DNA from 3 places in the Fodinibius saliphilus genome. Region 1 is predicted to be linked to each of the others. Evidence: riboswitches for the same ligand, from Rfam matches in the RefSeq annotation. Region 1 holds a riboswitch; each other region holds the start of a gene.
What was found. Region 1 has a riboswitch for cobalamin ahead of FCN14_RS06820 (ribonucleotide-diphosphate reductase subunit beta). Riboswitches for the same ligand answer to the same signal wherever they lie in the genome.

Region 1 (7,083 bases):
GCTAATGACTGGCGAAAAAAGCTTGGCAGCAGATATAATCGAATTATATTTTGGTTGCAAAATCACGATGGCGAGGACCTTATTAAGGTGAACCGTTCTACGGCTATCGACAAAATAAAACAACTTCAACAGGTTCTGCCCGAGACAACAATGATGTATCTCAGTAGTTCAGAAAAATCATCAGCAAAAAAAGAACTTATCGAACAAACAAAAATGTCCTTTGTGGATGCTGATAATGCCCTTATCTTGCACTCCGATATGGGTAAGGGGGCTTTTATTAAAAAATTGGAAAATTTAACAAAGCCAGACACCCCATCTATTGCACTGATCTCCGGCAATGAGATAACGCTGTCTTGGCTTACTGAAAAGCTACCAGAGTTAAAAAAATCCGGAGTCGATATAATACCGCCGCCAAAAGCTGATTATTGATATGATTGACCGTCTCGATACTAACAAATGGCTTAAACGATTTGAAATAGATGAATTTCCTGAGCCCGAAAGTATTACTCTCAAACATCCGGTTCTGCTTTGCCACGGTTATGGAGCAATTGCATCTTTGGTAAAACCCTCCCCTCTTTATGATGTTGCCATGCTGCTGCGCACCCATAATGTACCGGCCTTTGCTCCTAACATTGTACCCTATGCCAAAATTGAAACACGCGCTAAGGGATGGGTCAAGCTTATCAAAGAACTTACCGAGGATTTACCTGGTGGTAAAGTCAATATTGTTGCCCATAGTATGGGAGGATTAGATATGCGATACGCGCTGACAAAGCTTGATATCGCTAAACAGGTGGCATCTTTCACTACAATATGTACACCGCATCGGGGAACCAGCCTAGCTGAACTTACCCTTAAAACCCCCGACGCTATTCGCGATAAACTAGCCGATTTTCTTGATTGGATGGGAGATCGTATCTATCCCAAAACCAAAAGTGATTCGGTGGGTTCTGCCGAACAACTAACCAGGAAATATGTTACTGAAGTTTTTAATCCTCAGGTACCTAATGTTCCTGACATTCCTTACTACTCTTATAGCTCAGCTGTAGGTAAAGGGACAAATGCACCTATTCGTGTTATAGCACGCTACCAGAACAAACATATCTTTGATTTAGAAGGCATTAATGATGGTATGGTATCCGTAGCAAGTGCAAAGTGGGGAGAACATATCAAAACTCTTAACCTCTCGCACCTGGAACAGATGAACCTGCGGGTCAAGGACGATCGACAGGATATTTATAAACACTTTTGGTTGGAAGTTGTTAAAACGCTGAATGAGAAGGGCCACTGATACTCCATTTCTGTACAATATTTTCTCTCTTTGTTCTCATCATTATTAGCTTTTCCATTATCCTATTTGTTTAACTCTCAGTACCCCCTATTGTTGAAAACTCCGTCTTTTTGTGGAAAAGTATTCGTTGACAATGGCGATAGTACCCTTTTTCTTAAGTTCTGATTCCAAGGTGTCTGCCAGTCGGCAGATGAAAAGGGAATCCGGTGTAAAACCGGAACTGTTCCCGCAACTGTAATCCGATTTTTTTTGATATAAACCACTGTCTCAACCCCAAAAGAGACGGGAAGGTATCAGGAAACTGTTCGGTAAGTCAGGAGACCTGCCTTTGAATCAAGTAAACGAGGCCTTCGGGAGTTAAGGCGTTGTTGAAAGGCAGGATTGTATTAGACAGCTTGACCCTTACATTACCGTATCTTCTTATCTCTGCCTCTCAACGTTTTAGCCCCCTTCTCATAATTCAAAGCTAAAACGAAACTACTATGGCTAGTAAATTAATAGGTCGTACTTCGGTACGCGAAAATATTCAACTAAGCGCAGATCCTTCCTATCCTATCTTCAAGAAACTATATGAAAAGCAGAAAAAAGTTATTTGGTTCCCAGAGGAGTTGAACATCCAGCAAGATGCCCTGGACTACCACTCACTATCGGAGGATGAGAAACGCCTGTTTGATACCGCGGTTGGGTACTTCTGTTCTTCGGAACTGCTGGTACAAAACGTGCTGGTAAACTCATTCTTTCCACTGCTGACTGATCCCCATGCCAAGATGAGCTTTAGTACACAGCTGTTTATGGAGAACATACACAGCGACTTTTTTGAGATTGTATTGCAGTCCTTTGGCATGGATCGTGAAAAGATGTATGATGTCGCATTTTCCGACCCTATCCTGCGAAAAAAACAGTCGCTCGTTGTTGATGAAATTGACAAAATCAGCCATGGTAAAATCGATCCCGAAAGTCTGGAGGGACAAAAACAGATATTGCGAGCCATTCTGCTGAACAACATTGTTCTCGAAGGCATCTTTTTCTACTCCTCTTTCGCCCATTTTTTTGCGCTTAAGGATATGGCCAAAATGAAAAATGTGGTATCGGGGGTAGAACTGGTACTTATTGATGAATCACTGCACCTACAAAATGGGATTGAAGCTATTCTCATTATGCTGGAAGAAAACCCAGCAATCGTCGAAGACTCCGAATATGTGCAAGATATCCGCAATGTTATTCTGGAAGGAACGGCCCTTGAAATTGAATACGTAAAACACCAGTTCGCCGATCGTACTATCCTGGGCATTTCATCCGGTGAAATGGAGCGCTACCTGAAATATATCACCGACCGTCGCCTGCAGGAACTTGGTTTCCAACAGGAGTTCCATGTGAATGAGAATCCCTTGCGATTTCTCCAGAAAGAGGACGTGAAGAAGCTTATCAATTTTTTCGAGGTCTCCTCCACCGAATACACGAATTACTAGATCATTCTTTGTCATGCTAAACTTGTTTCAGCATCTCGACCAACGGAGAGATGACAGTAGAAACCAAATTATATCTATAAACATATCAATATTATGAAACGTACCGTCATAAAGCGTGATGGAACAGAACAACCATTTCGCACTCAAAAAATCATTAATGCCATCTTTAACATCATACAGGGACTGGAGGTAGAGGACGATTATGAGCTGGTCTTCCTGATCATGAAAGAGCTGGATCTAAAAGTCCCTGAACGAGTCACCACCGAAGAACTCGACCGGCTGGTCTTGAAGGCCATCGAGCAGCTTATTCCCAAGCACCCAGTGTATGATACACTGGCCACGCGACAACTGCTCAAAATCATCAATAAGGATATAGACCGGCGGCTGGATGGGTTCCGAGCCTACCTTGACCAGGCATTTGAACAGAATCTGCTGGATGACCGACTTAAAGAATTTGACCTCGACCTGCTCGCAAATACACTCGATTTCGAACGTGATGGTCTGCTCGGCTACTTCGGACTTACCACCCTTAACGATCGTTACCTGATGACAAACCGGGACGATCAGACTATCGAAAAGCCGCAGTGGTTTTTTATGCGAGTAGCTATGGGGATCGGTAACTCCAACGAGGAGATCGTGAAGATGTACAATAAGCTCTCCAACCTGGAATACCTGCACTCCACGCCTACCCTCTTTAATTCCGGGACAACGACCTCACAATATTCTTCGTGCTATGTCAGTGTGATTGATGATTCACTGGATTCCATTATGGATAAAGCCCGCGAGACTGCTTTCTTAGCCAAATATGCCGGCGGCGTAGGTACCGATGTGAGCCGTATCCGGGCCACAGGTTCTAATATAAAATCCTTGAATGCCCCATCATCGGGAGCCATCCCCTTTATCAAAATATTTGACACGCTGGTCAATTCTATACAGCAGGGCGGCCGTCGCCGGAGCTCGCAGGTTATCTCAATGCAGCCGTGGCACCTCGATATTGACGGGTTCTTGGATCTGCGCGAAACCACCGGAAACGCCTATTTCAGAACGCCCTCTCTTAATACTAGCATCTGGATGCCCGACGAAATGATGCGCCGAATCCGGGAAGATGAACCTATTTATCTGTTTGATCCCGGCGAATGCCCGGAACTTGTGGAAGCTATGGGCGACGATTTCAAGAAGAAATATGAGAAGCGCATTGAGCAAGCAGAAGCAGGTGGGTTAACCCAGTACGACAAACGCGACAGTAAGAACTTTTTCAAAAAATACCTGTTTAAGCTGGCCAAAACCGGACACCCGTGGCTTATATTCAAAGATGAGCACAACCGCCACAATCCATGTCCGCAGTACAGCGCTATCAACAGTTCTAACCTGTGTACCGAGATCTCTATCCCCAATCGACCGGATTCTACCGCCGTATGTACGCTAGCCTCTGTAAACCTTTCCAAACATGTAAAAGATGATCACAGCGATGTCGACTGGGATAAGCTCGAAGATACGCTGGAAACCATGACCCGCGGACTCGACAATATTCTGGACAAAAATTTCTACCCCTCCGAAGAAGCCAAAAAGAACACTATGGACCTACGTCCGCTGGGGATCGGCCTGATGGGCTTTGCTGAGGCACTGTTAGATCTCGGTATCCCCTATGACTCGGAAGAAGCAGTACTACTGGCTCGAAAATTAGGCTCATTTATGCGGGAGGTTACCTATCGTACCTCCCAAGAGTTGGCCGAAGAGCGAGGAGCTTTTGCGCACTACGAAGAAGTAAAAGAAAAGGGCAATGCCTACGATTACAAACCGCGCCGAAATGCCGTGCTACTTGCCATTGCCCCTACCGCTTCGATCTCTATCATCTCGGGTACCACTTCATCTATCGACAGCTATTTTAGCAATCTCTACTCCCGTGATACCCTTTCCGGCAAAAACATTGTCATCAATCAACAGCTCATTGAAGACCTGGAAGAAAAAGAGCGATGGAATGACGATATGGCTCAAAAGATCAAGGCCAATAACGGATCGGTACAACTTATCGCAGAGCTGGATGGTGTTATCGATAAAGACCTGTACAAAACAGCCTATGAGATACACCCCAAACGGCAGATTGATATTGCAGCGGCCTTCCAAAAGTCTATTGATCAGTCGGTATCAAAATCTCTTTATATCGATGAACGGTACCGCGACGATATGGAAGAGATCTACCTCTATGCCTGGGAGGAAAAGCTGAAATCTACCTACTACTGCTTTATAGACAAGGTAGTGAAGGGCGAAAAGTATACCGAGGAAGTTAACAAGCGGGGTTCTCGCAAAGGGTTCGGTGCTGCTACCGCTAATAATGGTTCAACGCCCAAGAACAAAGAAAAGCCCGAGGATATGGACACCAAAAAACTGGAAGCTAAAGCCCGGAAAAAGTTCGGCGATGAAGTTGTGGAAAAAGCACTCAATGCTGATACCGACTCCTGCCCTACCGATCCAATGCTCAGGAAAATCTGTCCAAGCTGTGAATAATAACATAGCGATGCTATCACCCGAAGTGATAGCATCGCTATTTAACTTATTTGGTACGTTTGAGGGCTAAGCCGGGAAGTTCCCTTCAAAAAACTAAGACAATAGCGAGATGCTTCAGTATCTAACACATTTGCACATTGGGGGGATTACTATAGCTCGATATCTTCAATATCTTTGAGCAACGAATATGCTGTCATATCATATTGGATGGGCGTCAACGAAGCATATCCTTTTTCAAGTACGTTTACATCTAAATCCTCACCTTCGTCTAGCAGCTGTAGTCGCCCGGTCAGCCAGTAATAATCTCGGTCATTGGGATCTACACGTCCCTCGAACTCTTCAACATAACGACTGTTTGCTTGTCGTGCCCATTTGATGCCTTTTAATGGACCGGCAGGAACATTCAAGTTCATTGTTACTCCTTTGGGAAGCCCTTCACTCAGTACATACCCGATCACTTTACGTGCCGCATCTTTAGCTCCGGAGAGATCGGCTTCTTCATCAAAATCGGTGCAGCTTACAGCAATAGAGGGATATCCTAGGATAGTTCCTTCTGTAGCAGCACTCACCGTTCCTGAATAGAGGATATTAACCCCTGCATTACTTCCGTGATTAATACCGCTTACTACTAAATCAGGCTTTCGCTTCATTAACTGATCGTGTCCCAGTTTTACAGAATCTGCTGGAGTTCCGGTGACCGCCTGTCCCGTAAAGCGCCCATCAAGTTGAAAAGATCGCGAACGAAGCGGGGTATTTACCGTAACAGCATGCCCTACTGCGCTTTGCTGCCGGTCAGGCGCAATAATTTCTACATCCCCGAATTCATCAGCCACCTCGGCCAAGGCTTTAATACCAGGAGAAAAGATTCCGTCATCATTACAAACTAGAATTACCGGCTTCTTGTCAGATTTACTCATAAGTATTAATCGTATTGCTCATTATCATTTGGAAAATCACCGGATTTAATATCCGTGATATACTGTTGCACTGCATCTGTCATTGAAGAATGCATATCTGCATAGCGGCGTAAAAAACTAGGATTGAATTCCTTATTTAATCCTAGCATATCGTGTGTTACCAATACCTGTCCGTCGCACTGATCACCGGCACCAATCCCAATCGTAGGAATAGAAATAGCCTCAGTAACTTTTGCAGCAAGGGTTGCCGGAATTTTTTCCAAAACCAGAGAAAAACAACCGGCCTCTTCTAACCTCTTGGCATCCTCCATAAGCTGATCCGCCTCAGCATTTTCTGTCGCACGCACCTTATACGTGCCGAATTTATAAATGCTTTGAGGCGTAAGTCCCAAATGTCCCATAACAGGAATACCGGCATTTACAATTTTTTCAACAGTATCAGCTACAACCTCTCCGCCTTCGAGTTTAACACCATGGGCACCTGCTTCTTTCATCATACGCCCGGCATTAGTTAGGGCTTCATTAGCCGTTACCTGGTAACTCATAAAAGGCAGGTCTGCAATAACCAAGGCTTTATCTGCCCCCCTGACTACGCATGAAGTATGGTAAATCATCTGCTCCATTGTCATTGGCACAGTCGTTTCATGTCCGGCCATCACATTGCTGGCAGAATCACCTACTAAAATCACCTCAATACCTGCCTGATCAATAATACGAGCCATCGTAAAATCGTAGGCCGTGAGCATACTTATCTTTTCGCCCTGTTCTTTCATCTCTACGACCGTTTGGGTCGTTACTTTTTTGGGCCTGTTCGAAGACTTTTCAGTACTCATCATTCCTCTTCTTTAGGTACAATCGCTGCAGAAGCTTCCAGTTCACAAACAACTTTATCATCTACCGT
Region 2 (7,083 bases), 1.2 Mb from region 1:
TATACTTGTACTCACAATAATCCATATTCGTGTACTAGTAACAGAAAGCCCCATACTTCGGGCATAGTTTTCACCGAGTAACAAGCCGTTTAAAGATTTAGATAATACCAGTGCAATACCACTACCCAAAATAGCAACGAGTGCTAATATCCATAGTTGGTCAAGTGGCACACCGCCCAAGCTTCCAAATGTCCAAATCAGATAATCCTGTATCTGTTCAGGTCGGCTAAAATACTGCCAGATGCTTACTATGGCGATCGTCACATTCCCAATCATTAACCCAATAATAAGAAGAGTTACATTATCTCTAACCTTGATAGAGATCAATAGAATTAATAACAGCACTACTGCCGAGCCCAAACTGGCAGCTAATACGATAATCCAGCTTCCCATGGCTGATAACTGTTGAATGGCAAATATACTTGTAATAGTGCCTGCGGCCAGCATTACCACTGCTACCCCAAGGCTGGCTCCGGCAGTAATGCCCAGTACTGATGGACCCGCCAGTGGGTTTCGAAAAAGTGTTTGCATCTGTAGCCCCCCAACAGCTAGGGCACTACCCGCTAAAATGGCTGTTACAGCTCGCGGTAGACGAATATTAATCACAATTTTATGCCAAGAATCTTGTCCTGCATCAACCCCCAAAAGAATTTGTACAATTGCTTCCAGAGGAATGTCCACCGAACCAAGGGCTAAATTCAACAAAAATAGTACTCCAACCCCACCTATTAAAAAAAATAGATAAAGCGGTCGTATTCCCACTCCATACTGTTTTGTTTGATCGGCTATTGATCTACCCATTACTTGATTTTCTGATAGTAATAGAGTTTATGATCCGGAACTACTTGAGGATGTAAAATCTTGATCAAATCAGCTAACAAGATATCTGGATTAACTACCCCCGATTCCCAGTAGTCATTTCCACCTTTGGGATGCTGTCGTTTATTATTGTTGTATATTTTTCCGGTTTTAAAAGATTTGAAATCTTTAAACCGACTGTCTTTTGCCAAAATATCTTCTTTGGATTGGGCTGATCCCGGATTCAACCAAATATCTGCTTCTAATCCCTTTTCATATACCACCTCAAAACTCTTGCGTAACCCTCCTGTGCCTTCGGTATCTAACCAAGGGTAGTCAGCTCCGGCATCTTTTAAAAAACGGGCAGCAAAACTGTCGCCAGCCGATACAAACCATGCTCCTTTATACGGCATACTATTAATAATCAATGGTTTCTGAGACACAGTATCGATAGCAGCTTTCAATTTATTATACCGCTTAACAACGGCATTGAACTTTTTGTTAGCCAACTTTTCTTTATTCAATAAAGCGGCCATTACTTTCATCCATTCTGCTTTACCAAGTGGAGTTGTTTCCAGCCATTCAGAGTTTACCAAGATGTTGATGCCCGAGTCAATAAGAACACGGTAATTATCAAATTGTGACGACTGTCCTCCCGAAATCATTAAAACGTCCGGGTTAAGCTCCAGTACCTTTTCTTTATTGACCTCTCCCTGCAGCAAACTCATAATATCACCATTCTCGATTCCCTTTCGAACTTTGGGACTGTACACATATTCAGCCCCCACCATCCCGGAAAGAATATCGTTAGCTTCCAGCATCTCAATAAGTCCAATATGGGTCGTAGAACTTGCAATCATACTTTGAACGGGGATAGTAATTTTACGAGCATCTCCCACCTCTACTTTGCCTTCCAATTCTCGGGGAATTAAGGCATAGCGCAAAGTATCAACCTTATCTTGGAAAGGTTTTAGAATTTCGAGGAGTTTATAATTGTTGTGATATTGGATCTGAAAGCCCTCAGCAAATTTTGCATGCACTTGATCCTGAAAGTAAACAGAATCAGGGGGCGAATAAGTGGTGTTAGACTTTTCTTTCGCTTGTTGACAGGCAGTTAATGATATTCCAACCGAAAAAAGTCCGATGAGCAATATATAAAAACAGAAACAGTAAAGACGTTTGAGAAACATGGATACGGCTCTTTCTCCCGAGAGCTTTTTCCGTCATCAATACGGGCAGGTCTTCTGGCTTACTCCTCTTTTATGATAACCTTCCCATCTGCCGCAGACAGATAGTGGATTTCAGCATCACAAAGTTCATGGAGCTTACAGCAGCGGGGACTGCTCCGGACTTTCAACCAAGACAATAGGTTGATCACCGAATTCCCATTTTAACTACATTGATCACAATGCAGACCTTTATTGAATCAGTACATTAAAATTATAAGATTCATAATAATAACGGTATTCTGAGTCATAAGCCAACAAAGAAATACTCAAATTTCTATTCCAGAATTAGTAAGGGTTCATACTATTTAGTAAAATAATTAAGATTTTAAGTGATGAATAGAGATATATTATTTTGATTTTGGGATTAGTTATAACTGTTGCCCCCCTCCTGGGGCATCTGGGTAAAAATCTTGCCTAGCTGTTGAAAATTATAAACGATAAATTCCTTTCCCTTCTATACCAGAACTAAAAAAGTAGATTAATCTATTTATGTTTCTATCCTGATTCAGGGGATGGAGTTAAAAACCAAATAATCACCCTTAAAACCTTTTATAAGCCATATTGTTAGCTTTTCCCGCTTCATTTCTCTCCTTCTTTCAATACCAAGCCACCCTTAAACTTATTTTTTTTCGTAACAAATTTCTGAATTGGTGCGTAATGGAAACCAAGTAGGTTAAAAATTCTAAATCTTTTCAAACTGGTTTTAGTATGAATAATTCAGCAAAATGGTTGACTTTAGGTGTATTAGTTTGGTCCGCAACATTCATCTATTCTTGTAGTACCGAATCCCAGTCAAAAGAGGTGACTGATAAAGATTCTACCGCAACTATTCCCGTAGAAGTAGCAATTGCTAATAAGGGCGATATCGCTGCTCATTACTCCAGCACTGCCACGCTGGAGGCAGATGAAGAAGCTACAGTAGTAGCAAAAGTTCGAGGCATTGTAGAAACGCTTCATGTCGAAGAAGGAGATGTAGTTAATACCGGAGATCTACTGGTACAACTCGAAGATGAGCAACTTAAACTTGAAGCCCAACAAGCAAAAGCAACAATGGATCGGCTTAAGAACGAGCTCAATCGCAAAAAAGAGCTGTACCAGAAAGAACTTATCAGTGCACAAGAGTATGAAAATGCCAAGTATGAATACCAAGCTCAAAAATCTGCCTATGAGCTGGCTCAACTCCAAGTCAAACACACTAAGATAACAGCCCCTATTGATGGTATCATCTCTGATCGTATGATTAAAGTTGGAAATATGATAAACACCGATCAGGAAGTATTCCAAATTACCGATTTTGACCCCCTCTTGGCCGTACTTAATGTTCCTGAACATGAGATGAATAAACTTGAAAAGGGACAACCAGCAAATATTAAAGTAGATGCTATTCCCGGCAAAATTTTCTCAGGTAATGTCTTGCGGATAAGTCCGGTTGTTAATGCTGAAACTGGGACATTTAAGGTAACAGTTTCAATAAAAGATGAATCTCGACAATTAAAACCGGGGATGTTTGGCCGGGTCCGTATTGTCTACGATACCCATCAGAATACGCTGATGGTTCCCAAAAACTCAGTAATGACTGAAGACGGAACCAGTAGTGTCTATATCATTAATAATAATATGGCCTATCGTAGGAATGTACGTACTGGCTACATTAATGGAGAAAACATTGAAGTATTAGAAGGCTTAAGTCCTTCCGATACCGTAGTAACAGTGGGCCAAAACAGCCTTCAAGATAGTGCCTTGGTAGACGTTGTCTCCTATTAATTAGCCGATTTTTCACACAAAAAGGGGTATCTAAAATGAAATTGATTGATTTTTCTATCCGCCGAAAAGTGACGATTGCCATGTTTACCATTGGCATCATTTTATTCGGTTTCGTCTCATTAAGCCGACTCAATATTAACTTGCTTCCAGAACTGAGTTACCCTACCCTGACGGTACGTACTGAATTTGAAGGTGCTGCTCCTGCTGAAGTTGAAAACCTGGTATCAAAACCAGTAGAAGAAGCACTGGGCGTTGTTAAAGATGTGCAGCAAGTTCGATCTATTTCCCGGTCGGGACAGTCTGATGTGACCCTTGAATTTGCCTGGGGCACCGACATGGATTTTGCAAGTATTGATGTGCGCGAGAAGCTTGATGCCCTGCAATTACCTCTTGAAGTTGAACGTCCCGTTATTCTGCGTTTCGACCCCACCCTGGATCCAATTATGCGATATGCATTCTATATAAAGGATGGTAATGAAAGGCAACAGGATGTCAATTATGCGAGTTTAGACAGTAAACAACCTACAAATTCTCATATCAATAAGCTTAAAAAGCTTCGTCGGTTTGCAGAAGAACAGATAAAAAAAGATCTGCAATCTTCTCAGGGGGTTGCCTCTATTAAGATAAGTGGTGGACTTGAAGAAGAAATACAGGTATCTATTAATCAAGATCGGCTGTCTCATTTAAATATCCCCATATCGCAAGTAACACAGGTACTTGATGCCGAGAATGTGAATCTCTCCGGCGGACGCCTGGAAGAGGGTAACCAACAGTATTTGGTGCGAACGCTAAACCAGTTTAAAACTGTAGATAATATTCGTAACGTCGTTATCACAACCCAAAATGGATCCCCCGTTTACCTTAAAGATGTTGCCACTATTGAGCAGGGATATAAAGAACGGGAAGCAATATCGCGACTGAACGGACAGGAAGCAGTTGAAATCGCCATCTACAAAGAGGGAGATGCAAATACTGTAAATGTAGCAAGTAATGTACAGTCTAAAATGGGAGCTGTATCAGATCATTTGCCTAAGGATATGGCTGTAACTAAAGTATATGATCAATCGACTTATATTTCATCGGCCGTAAGTGAAGTCGTTAATGCAGGTATTATTGGTGGTATTTTAGCAATTGTTATCTTGTTTCTCTTCCTTCGTAATTTCTGGACAACGGTAATTATTTCTCTATCAATTCCTGTCTCCGTTATTGCCACTTTTAACCTAATGTATGGAAACGATATTACTCTTAATATTATGTCGCTCGGAGGTATTGCCCTAGGTATCGGGCTGCTGGTTGATAACTCTATTGTAGTACTTGAAAATATTTCGAGACATAAAGAAATGGGCAAAGGCCCCATACAATCTGCCAAAGACGGTGCAGGAGAAGTAGGAACTGCTGTGATCGCCTCTACCCTTACCACAATAGCTGTGTTCTTCCCACTTGTTTTTGTACATGGTATTGCCGGACAGCTGTTTAGAGACCAAGCTCTTACGGTAACCTTCTCATTGCTGGCTTCACTGGTTGTTGCAATCACACTAATACCGATGCTATCTTCATTAGCCGGTCGTGAAAGAGCTAAGGTGAAAAAACCAGAACTTCGTAAACCACGAACAATGGTAGGACGATGGATGCGTGCAGCACGTATCTTTATCTTTGAAACTATACCTTCTTTTATAATTGGTGTATTCAGCAAAATTGTACGCTGGTTAAGTAAAGGTATAATGTTTGTGCTTAAACCTTTTCTCAATGCTTTTGATAAAGGATATACAGCTATTGAAAACTGGTATCCAGATGTTCTAAAATGGTCTCTACGTCACCGATTCACCGTTATCTCGTTTGCATTCTTATCTCTCTTAGGAACATTAATGCTGGTTCCCCAGCTAGGCATGGAACTAATACCCTCCCTATCACAAGGGGAGTTTAATGTAGAATTTCAGATGCCCCCGGGGACGCCAATTGAACAAACTGACCGTGCTCTTCAAATGGTACAGAATGCAGCGAATGATGTCTCTTCTATTGATGCCACCTTTGCTGTTGCCGGTACTGGTAATCAAATGGATGCCAATCCAAATCAAGGTGGAGAAAATTGGGGTGAACTCAATGTAACCCTAAGCAGTGGAGCCGGACGTTCACTTGAAGAAAGTACAATAGATGAGCTCAGGCTGGATCTCCAACGCATTCCAGGGCTAGAATATAAATTTTCGCGTCCTGCTCTTTTTACCTTTAAAACTCCTGTCGAAGTTGAAATTTCAGGCTATGACCTGGACAACCTCAAAAAAGTAAGTGATCGAATCCGTACAAAGCTCAGTTCTAATTCCCGTTTTGCCGATGTTAAATCTACCATGGAGCAAGGTAGTCCTGAAATACAGGTCACTTTTGATCGCCCCAAAGCTGCTGCATTAGGACTGCAGGTTTATGAAGTAGCAGACCTTGTTGTCAGTAAAGTGCGAGGTGATATTGCCACTCGTTACTCTTGGCGAGATCAAAAAATTGATGTTCTTGTCAGAGCTAAAAAGCAGGATCGCTCAACGGTTGATGATATCAGGAACCTCATTATCAATCCCAATAGCAATGCTGCTATTCCATTGTCTAGTATTGCTAATATTGAGGTTGCAACAGGCCCGAGCGAGATTAGGCGTGTTGCCCAACAACGCGTAGCCATCGTATCAGCGAATCTAAGTTATGGTGACCTTGCTACTGCTGCCGAAGAAATTAGATCTGTGATTGATGAAACTACCATTCCTACCGGCTTACAAGCACGCGTAAGCGGTCAAAACGAGGAGATGGCAGATTCATTTCAATCACTTATTTTCGCCCTTTCTCTGGCTGTCTTCCTGGTTTACCTGGTAATGGCCTCACAGTTTGAATCATTAATGCATCCGTTCATAATTCTTTTCACTATCCCCCTTGCCCTTGTTGGTGCAATTCTTGGATTATGGCTTACCGGATCAACCATTAGCGTGGTCGTTTTCATCGGCCTCATCTTACTGGTAGGAATCGTAGTAAATAATGCGATCGTACTCATTGACTTAATTAACCAACTTCGGGAACGAGGTAAAGATAAGATTCAAGCAATTTTGGAAGGAGGAAAATCGAGATTGCGTCCTATTCTTATGACAACTCTGACAACAACTCTGGGCCTGCTACCCCTGGCAATAGGGATTGGAGATGGTGCCGAGCTTCGTGCCCCAATGGCTATTACAGTCATAGCCGGCCTCATAGTATCTACTCTACTGACACTTGTAGTTATACCAACGATGTATGCCATTATGGATCGCAAGGTGTACAATAT
Region 3 (7,083 bases), 1.2 Mb from region 1:
CGGGTATTGATACCAAGCACGCTTCTTATGGGAGCCATATTGCTGTTAGCCTGTGATATTATTGCACAGGTACCGGGGTCAACAACAACCCTGCCCATTAGTGCTGTTACTTCACTGATAGGGTCACCAGTGGTGATCTGGGTGATTATCGAACGCAAAAACCTACAGGCCTCATTTTGATGGCATTTGAACAACAGATCATATCGACTAAAGGTTTAAGCATTGGTTTTCCAGCCCGCAGAGCTATGAAGTCGCCAACAGTTGTTGCATCTGGTATAAATGTAGCGTTAAATAGTGGTGAAATAGTATGCTTGCTGGGTCCCAACGGTTCGGGTAAGTCAACACTTATCAGAACGTTGACAGGCTTACATTACCCACTTGGAGGGACAGTAGAACTGGAAAATAAAAAGTTGAAATCGTTCTCTACCAAGCAGATTGCTAGAAAAGTGAGTACAGTACTTACTGATCGGCTAACAATCGGTAATTTAAGTGTCTATGAACTGGTTTCCTTTGGAAGGTCACCTTATACCGGCTGGTTTGGCTCACTTAGCCAGCAAGATGAAGAAGTCGTGCAATGGGCTATAGAATCAACAGGAATTGGACAGTTTGTTAATCGGGATGTCTTGCGCTTGAGTGATGGGGAACGCCAAAAAGTAATGATTGCTCGCGCACTGGCACAAAATACCTCGGCCATTATGCTCGATGAACCAACTGCACATCTGGACCTACCTAATAGGGTAGAGATTATTAGACTCCTGCGGGAGTTGGCTCACGATACCCAAAAAGGGATTTTACTGTCTACTCATGAGCTGGATTTAGCCTTAAAGGCTGCCGATACCTTATGGCTTATTGATATGAATGGGAATGTGGTAACAGGTACTCCAGAGGACCTGGTATTGGATGGTACTTTTGAGTCTGTATTTGAACGGGACAGTTTCGAATTCGATCGTAGTACAGGATCCTTTAAATTGCTTCACCCTAAAAAAGCGCCTGTTTACTTGCATGGTGATGCTGTAGGACAGTTTTGGACACGGCGAGCCCTGGAACGATCAGGATACCAAGTCAAAGAGTCGAACGGTACTGATATTCAAGTAGAAGTGAAGCGTTTAAAAGATGATTTCAAGTGGACGCTCCGTTGTTGTGAAGATCAGTTTGAATGTGATTCAATTGAGGAGGTATTGGAGCAGTTGTTTCAATATTGCTAGAAACCCTAGCTAATATTTTAAAATTATAATGGGTAATACGTTTTTATTTTCTCATTAAAGCTTATACCTTTAAGCGCTCTTTGAAATAGTGATTCGGTTCCCCATTAATACTGGGGTGAAAAGGGAATTTCGTGCACGAGCATATCGCTTGGAAATCGAAAGCTGTACCCGCAACTGTAATTCCGTATAACACTGTCGCATATCTTTGTGCCACTATTAGCCATTTGGCAAATGGGAAGGCCCGACAGTTGGAAAAGCCAGGAGACCTGCCAATCTATTCTATTTCGAGGAACTTTCGGGAGTTAAAGTTTCTACGAGGATTTTATGATAAAACTATATATTCGCTATAGCACAGCTATATGTTGTTGTGCCCTTTTTCTTACACACAATCTTACGTACGGACAAACAGTAAGTGATACGCTTCAATTTGATGAGATTGAAGTGGTAGCTACCCGTATCTATCAGCCACTGAACTATCAGCCTACGAATGTTGAGGTAATAGATTCAGTACAGCTTCAGATGTTAAAGACATTATCAGTTGCTGAAGTATTAGCAGCAGAATCCTCCCTAGTGATAAAAGACTATGGACCCGGAGGTATGGCTACAGCTTCACAACGGGGGCTCTCGTCTGAGCAAATACAGGTATTGTGGGAAGGAATTCCAATCAATAGCCCAATGCAGGGACAGACTGATCTGTCACTTTTACCGGCCAGTTTCTTTTCTAATGTGCAAGTTAGTTCTGGTACCCCCAGTACCGCTTTTGGTGGAGGAAGTCTGTCAGGTGCATTATATCTTGGATCTGATTGGAAGCAGAAAAGCTACGTTACCATGCACCAAGGCATAGGCTCCTATGGTCAGTGGCAAACATCGCTGCAAGGTAAATATAGCTCATCAACTGGTACTTATGTGGCATATCGTGGGCTGTACGACTATGGGGAAAATGATTTTAAGTATTTTAGTCGAGCCTACAACACGATTGAACAGCGTGAGCACAACCGAAGCAAGCGTTATAGCATGATGGCTTCGGTAGGTAGAAAAAACAAAAAAGAACGATGGAAGACGACTTTCTGGATTTCAGATAGTGAAAATCAGATTCCCGGAGATATACTTAGCACAGATCCCCAAGCTCAACAAAATGATAAGTCTATGCGATGGTTGAGCTTGTATAATGTAGATTGGGGCAAGACAGATATATCATTTAAAAATTATATGGAACGAGTAGAACTAAACTACTTTGATCCGAGTATTGGTACTCACAGTTTAAGTACTATAAAACGGTGGATGGTTAGTTCTACTGCTACTCATCCTGTAAGCAAACACCTTTTTTTAAAGGGAGAGATAAGCGGTGAGCTGACTGGCGTTGAGACGAATAACTATAACAACATACGGAATCGCCGGCAGTTTAGTGCTTTGGCTAATCCTGAATTTATATTGGCGGATGAATATTTGCGTGTTTATCCGGCGTTACGTTTAGATATTTATAGCGATTTTGGAACGATAGTCAGTCCTTCCTTAGGTGTTAACTATGAGCTTTTTGAAGAGCGATTATTTATTCGCGGGCAACTTAGTAGAGACTTTAACCCTCCTTCATTTAATGCTCTTTATTGGGGAGAAGTAGGAGATCCCAACCTAAAGCCAGAGCTCAGCAATAGTGCTGAGCTGGGTCTTTCGTTAAGTGAAACCCCTTTTATAGGGATAACCACTTTCGACCTAACGGGTTATTTCAGTAAAGTTGATAATGGAATTCGCTGGTATCCCGGTGGATCCGGGCAGTGGGCTCCCAGTAATGTTGAACAGGTTACTACAAAAGGGATAGAAGCTCATCTAAAGAATACTTTTCTGCGGGGAAATCTATGGTCTTTAAAAGTAGCTCAAAAAGGAATATTAACAGATACTGAGATTTCAGAAGCTCGGTTCCCCGGAGACCAAGGGGTGGGTAATCAAGTTCGGCTTGTGCCCAAATGGAAATATAATGCCTCTATTACAATTAAACGAGACTATGTAACTACTGTCTTGAAATACCGATGGATCAGCAGGAGATATTTAACAGAAAATGAAAATATCAATAATTCATTGGACCCTTATCAAGTGGTTGATGCTCATGTACAGTTCAAAAAAGCATATCAAAACTTTGATCTTGAGGTACAAGCTGTTGCCAAAAATATTCTTGGAGAGGAATATGAAATCATTAGCTGGTACCCCATGCCAAAACGGAATTTTAATTTTTCAATAACTGCAACTTATAATTTCTAACATAATAACGATGAAAAAACGATACTCTTTATTTCTCTTGTCACTGGTAATTTTAATCGTATCCTGCGACAAAGATAATGATAACAACCCCGCTCCACTTGAGGATTCTGCAGCATATGTGGTTAATGAGGGTAACTTTAGTGATGCAAATGGATCAATTACAAGCTATAGTCCTGAATCCGGAAGTACCATCTTGCAAGCCTTTGATAAGGAAAATGGCCGTCCATTGGCAGGTTATTTACAGACCTCTAAAAAGGTAGATGAACGCATTTATATTGTATCTAATAAGGCCGACAAAATCGAAATTATTGACTATAAGACCTTAGAAAGCAAAGGAACCATAGATTCTTTTGAAAAAGCACCTACTGCTATTGAAATAGTTGATGGAGTTGCATTTGTAGGAACAGCAGATTTTAAAGGCGCTACAGATTCACTTAGAATGTTTGACTTGGCATCTTTTGAGAAAAAAGAAGCAGCAATAGAAGTCGGAAATACTCCCCGTGATATAGAAAGAGTAGGAGACAACCTTTATGTCAGTAATAATGGCTTCGGATATGGTAATACCGTTTCAGTTATCGACCTTTCATCCAATGAGGTTATTGAGACCATTACTGTTGGTGCCGGTCCTAATGAGTTGATTGTAGATAACGAAGAACGAGTCTGGGTCGTTTGCAATGGAAGAAAATCTTATTCTGAAGGAAGTTCTGATGTTCCTGGCAGTGTCTATATTATCGATGGGAATTCTGCAACTGTAATCGACTCTATTACCGAAGGTATTACTTTAGGTGCTCAATCTTACCAAGAGAGATTGGTTCTGAATTCCGAGAAGGCAGAAGCATATCTTCTTAACAACGGTATTAGCGTCATTGACATGAACTCTTATACTATTAAAAAGAATATTGTTAATGAGTCATTTTACGCGATCGGTTATTTCCCACTGCAACAGAGTATTTATGTAGGTAAAAGCAATGGAACTTCTCAGCCTGGAAAGGGATATGTATATGACCTGGAAGGTGCGCCCGTGGATTCTTTTAATGTAGGTATTATCCCCCATAAGTTTCACTTTACTAGCAACTGATACCCTATAAAGAGAGGCGTATAATCGGACTCCCCTAAGGTCCGATTGTTGAGCCGTATAATTCTGGATGGGTTCGCCTGTTCAGGATTATTTTTTAGATAGTTGCAGTTGAAAATAATTGCTATCAGATTAAGATCTGAGTCACACAAAAAGGATAACTTAGCATATATAACATGATACACTTAATTACCGGTGGCCAGAGATCCGGGAAAAGCAGCAGGGCTCAAGAGTTTGCTCTTTCATTGACCGACAGTCCCGTTTATGTGGCTACGGCTCGTGTTTGGGACGAAGATTTTGAACAGCGCGTAGAGCGCCATAAGGATGATCGCGATGAGCGGTGGAATACCCTTGAAGTGGAAAAAGCGCTCGGAGATATCAAAGTTGAGAGAAGAGTTGTGGTTGTTGATTGTATTACGCTCTGGCTTACTAACTTTTTTATGGATACCGACCAAGATGTCGATCGGTCTATGGAGTTGGCCAAGGATGAACTTGAAAAATTATTTGAAAAGGATTGTACCCTTATTTTGGTCACTAACGAAATTGGTATGGGTACACATGCTCACACCGAAAGTGGCCGAAAATTTGCTGACATGCAGGGCTGGATGAATCAGTTTATTGCTGAACGGGCTGACAATGTTACTCTCATGGTCTCAGGTATTCCGGTAGAAATAAAAGGATAAGCATATAACTGTGTGTTTTCCTATGAAAGTTATCTTAAATGTAGGATTACTTTTTTTTAAAACTGTATTTATATAGATGAAAGAATTTAATATATCAGCAGTAAACAAAAATTTAGAAGAACCCTTACAGCATAAAATTGATAATAAGACCAAACCCGTAGGAGCACTGGGCAGCTTAGAAGATATTGCTCTTAAAATTGGACTTATACAGCAGGATCTCGAACCCCAGCTTAAAAATCCACTTTTAGCTGTATTTGCCGGTGATCACGGTATTGCTGCCGAAGGAATAGTGAATGCATATCCTCAAGAAGTAACGGCACAGATGGTGCTAAATATGGTTGGGGGTGGGGCGGCCGTAAACGTATTTTGTGCTACACACAATATCGCTACAAAAATTATTGATGCAGGTGTGGCAGCAGAATTGCCATCCAGCGAAAAGTTAATAGATCGAAAAATTGCCGCCGGTACCCAGAATTATAGTCATACTCCCGCTATGTCTGCTAAAGAGTGTAATAATGCTATTGAAGCAGGGTCCGAACTTGTTAGCCAATGGCATAATAGAGGAACCAATATTATTGGCTTTGGCGAAATGGGTATTGGCAATACCTCTTCTGCCTCTATTATCACCAGTATACTAACAGGTTACTCTATTGATGCATGTACGGGTAAAGGAACGGGGCTTGATGAAGAGGAGGTAAGCCAGAAGGCCACAATACTTGCAAAGGCCATTGAAGCCCATGATATTGATGCCGATCCGTTTTCTGTGTTACAAACATTTGGTGGATTTGAAATTGCCATGATTGTCGGGGGCATACTGCAGGCTGCAGAGCACCAGATGATTATTTTAGTAGATGGTTTTATTGCTACAGCCGCTTTTATGGTAGCTTGTGAGTTGTATTCCAAAGTACGTGATTTTGCTATTTTCACTCATACATCCGACGAGCAGGCACATCGTATTCAGCTGGATTATCTGCAGGCAGAACCGCTGTTGCAGTTAGGAATGCGACTGGGGGAAGGTACCGGCGCGGCAATGGCATATCCCATTATAGAATCTGCTGTTAACTTCTTAAATAATATGGCATCCTTCAAAGATGCTGCCGTATCAAAAGGAGATAATTAATGAAAAGAGAACTACAGGTATTTCTGACGGCTGTAATGTTTTTCACTAAAATTCCGTGTCCCCAATGGGTAGACCATTCTCCGGAGTTTTTGAATGAAAGTGCCCGCTATTTTTCTCTGGTGGGTATTATTGTAGGCAGCGTAGGGGCAGCAGTATTTTGGGGATTTAACTTCCTCTTTCCACAAACGATTGCCGTATTGCTAAGTATGTTGGCAACAATATGGGTGACCGGGGCTTTTCATGAAGATGGGTTGGCCGATATGTTTGATGGTTTTGGTGGAGGGTGGACCCAGGAGCAAATCCTCAGTATTATGAAAGATTCACGCATTGGTACCTTCGGCGTTGCTGGTCTGACTGGCATTCTTGCATTGAAGTTTCTGAGCCTTAACGAATTGCCTCCTTTGGCTATCCCTTTTCTTCTTATTGCTGGACATGCTGCTAGTCGATTTTTTGCTACTACTCTTATTATGACGCATGATTATGTTCGGGGCGAACCCTCCAAAGCCAAGCCGGTAGCCCAAAAAATGTCCCCATTTTCCATAATTTTAAGCGCCGTATTTGGATTGCTGCCACTGTTTTTGATACCACACTCATGGATTTGGCTTAGCCTTATTCCCATGATTAGTGTATTGGCTTATCTGGGTTGGTTTTTCAACAAATGGATTGGCGGTCATACCGGCGATTGCAGTGGGGCCACACAACAACTTCTTGAAGTAACTTTTTACCTTTCAGCAGTAATTATATGGA

Region 2: linked by a shared signal. The riboswitch ahead of FCN14_RS01525 (ABC transporter substrate-binding protein) and the one ahead of FCN14_RS06820 (ribonucleotide-diphosphate reductase subunit beta) in region 1 are both predicted to bind cobalamin.
Region 3: linked by a shared signal. The riboswitch ahead of FCN14_RS01540 (TonB-dependent receptor plug domain-containing protein) and the one ahead of FCN14_RS06820 (ribonucleotide-diphosphate reductase subunit beta) in region 1 are both predicted to bind cobalamin.

The regions. Positions count from the first base shown of each region.
Region 1 is NZ_VAWF01000001.1:1,625,415-1,632,497, forward strand. Features, by position in the region: gene FCN14_RS06810 (hypothetical protein) at 1-429, shown strand, start outside; gene FCN14_RS06815 (esterase/lipase family protein) at 431-1,291, shown strand; cobalamin riboswitch at 1,445-1,635, shown strand; gene FCN14_RS06820 (ribonucleotide-diphosphate reductase subunit beta) at 1,774-2,760, shown strand; gene FCN14_RS06825 (ribonucleoside-diphosphate reductase subunit alpha) at 2,854-5,265, shown strand; gene surE (5'/3'-nucleotidase SurE) at 5,415-6,182, opposite strand; gene panB (3-methyl-2-oxobutanoate hydroxymethyltransferase) at 6,188-7,015, opposite strand; gene fabZ (3-hydroxyacyl-ACP dehydratase FabZ) at 7,015-7,083, opposite strand, start outside.
Region 2 is NZ_VAWF01000001.1:379,073-386,155, reverse strand. Features, by position in the region: gene FCN14_RS01530 (iron ABC transporter permease) at 1-801, opposite strand, end outside; gene FCN14_RS01525 (ABC transporter substrate-binding protein) at 801-1,988, opposite strand; cobalamin riboswitch at 2,016-2,233, opposite strand; gene FCN14_RS01520 (efflux RND transporter periplasmic adaptor subunit) at 2,736-3,791, shown strand; gene FCN14_RS01515 (efflux RND transporter permease subunit) at 3,827-7,083, shown strand, end outside.
Region 3 is NZ_VAWF01000001.1:386,252-393,334, forward strand. Features, by position in the region: gene FCN14_RS01530 (iron ABC transporter permease) at 1-180, shown strand, start outside; gene FCN14_RS01535 (ABC transporter ATP-binding protein) at 246-1,205, shown strand; cobalamin riboswitch at 1,283-1,493, shown strand; gene FCN14_RS01540 (TonB-dependent receptor plug domain-containing protein) at 1,530-3,458, shown strand; gene FCN14_RS01545 (YncE family protein) at 3,469-4,536, shown strand; gene FCN14_RS01550 (bifunctional adenosylcobinamide kinase/adenosylcobinamide-phosphate guanylyltransferase) at 4,710-5,216, shown strand; gene cobT (nicotinate-nucleotide--dimethylbenzimidazole phosphoribosyltransferase) at 5,293-6,336, shown strand; gene FCN14_RS01560 (adenosylcobinamide-GDP ribazoletransferase) at 6,336-7,083, shown strand, end outside; gene cobC (alpha-ribazole phosphatase) at 7,079-7,083, shown strand, end outside.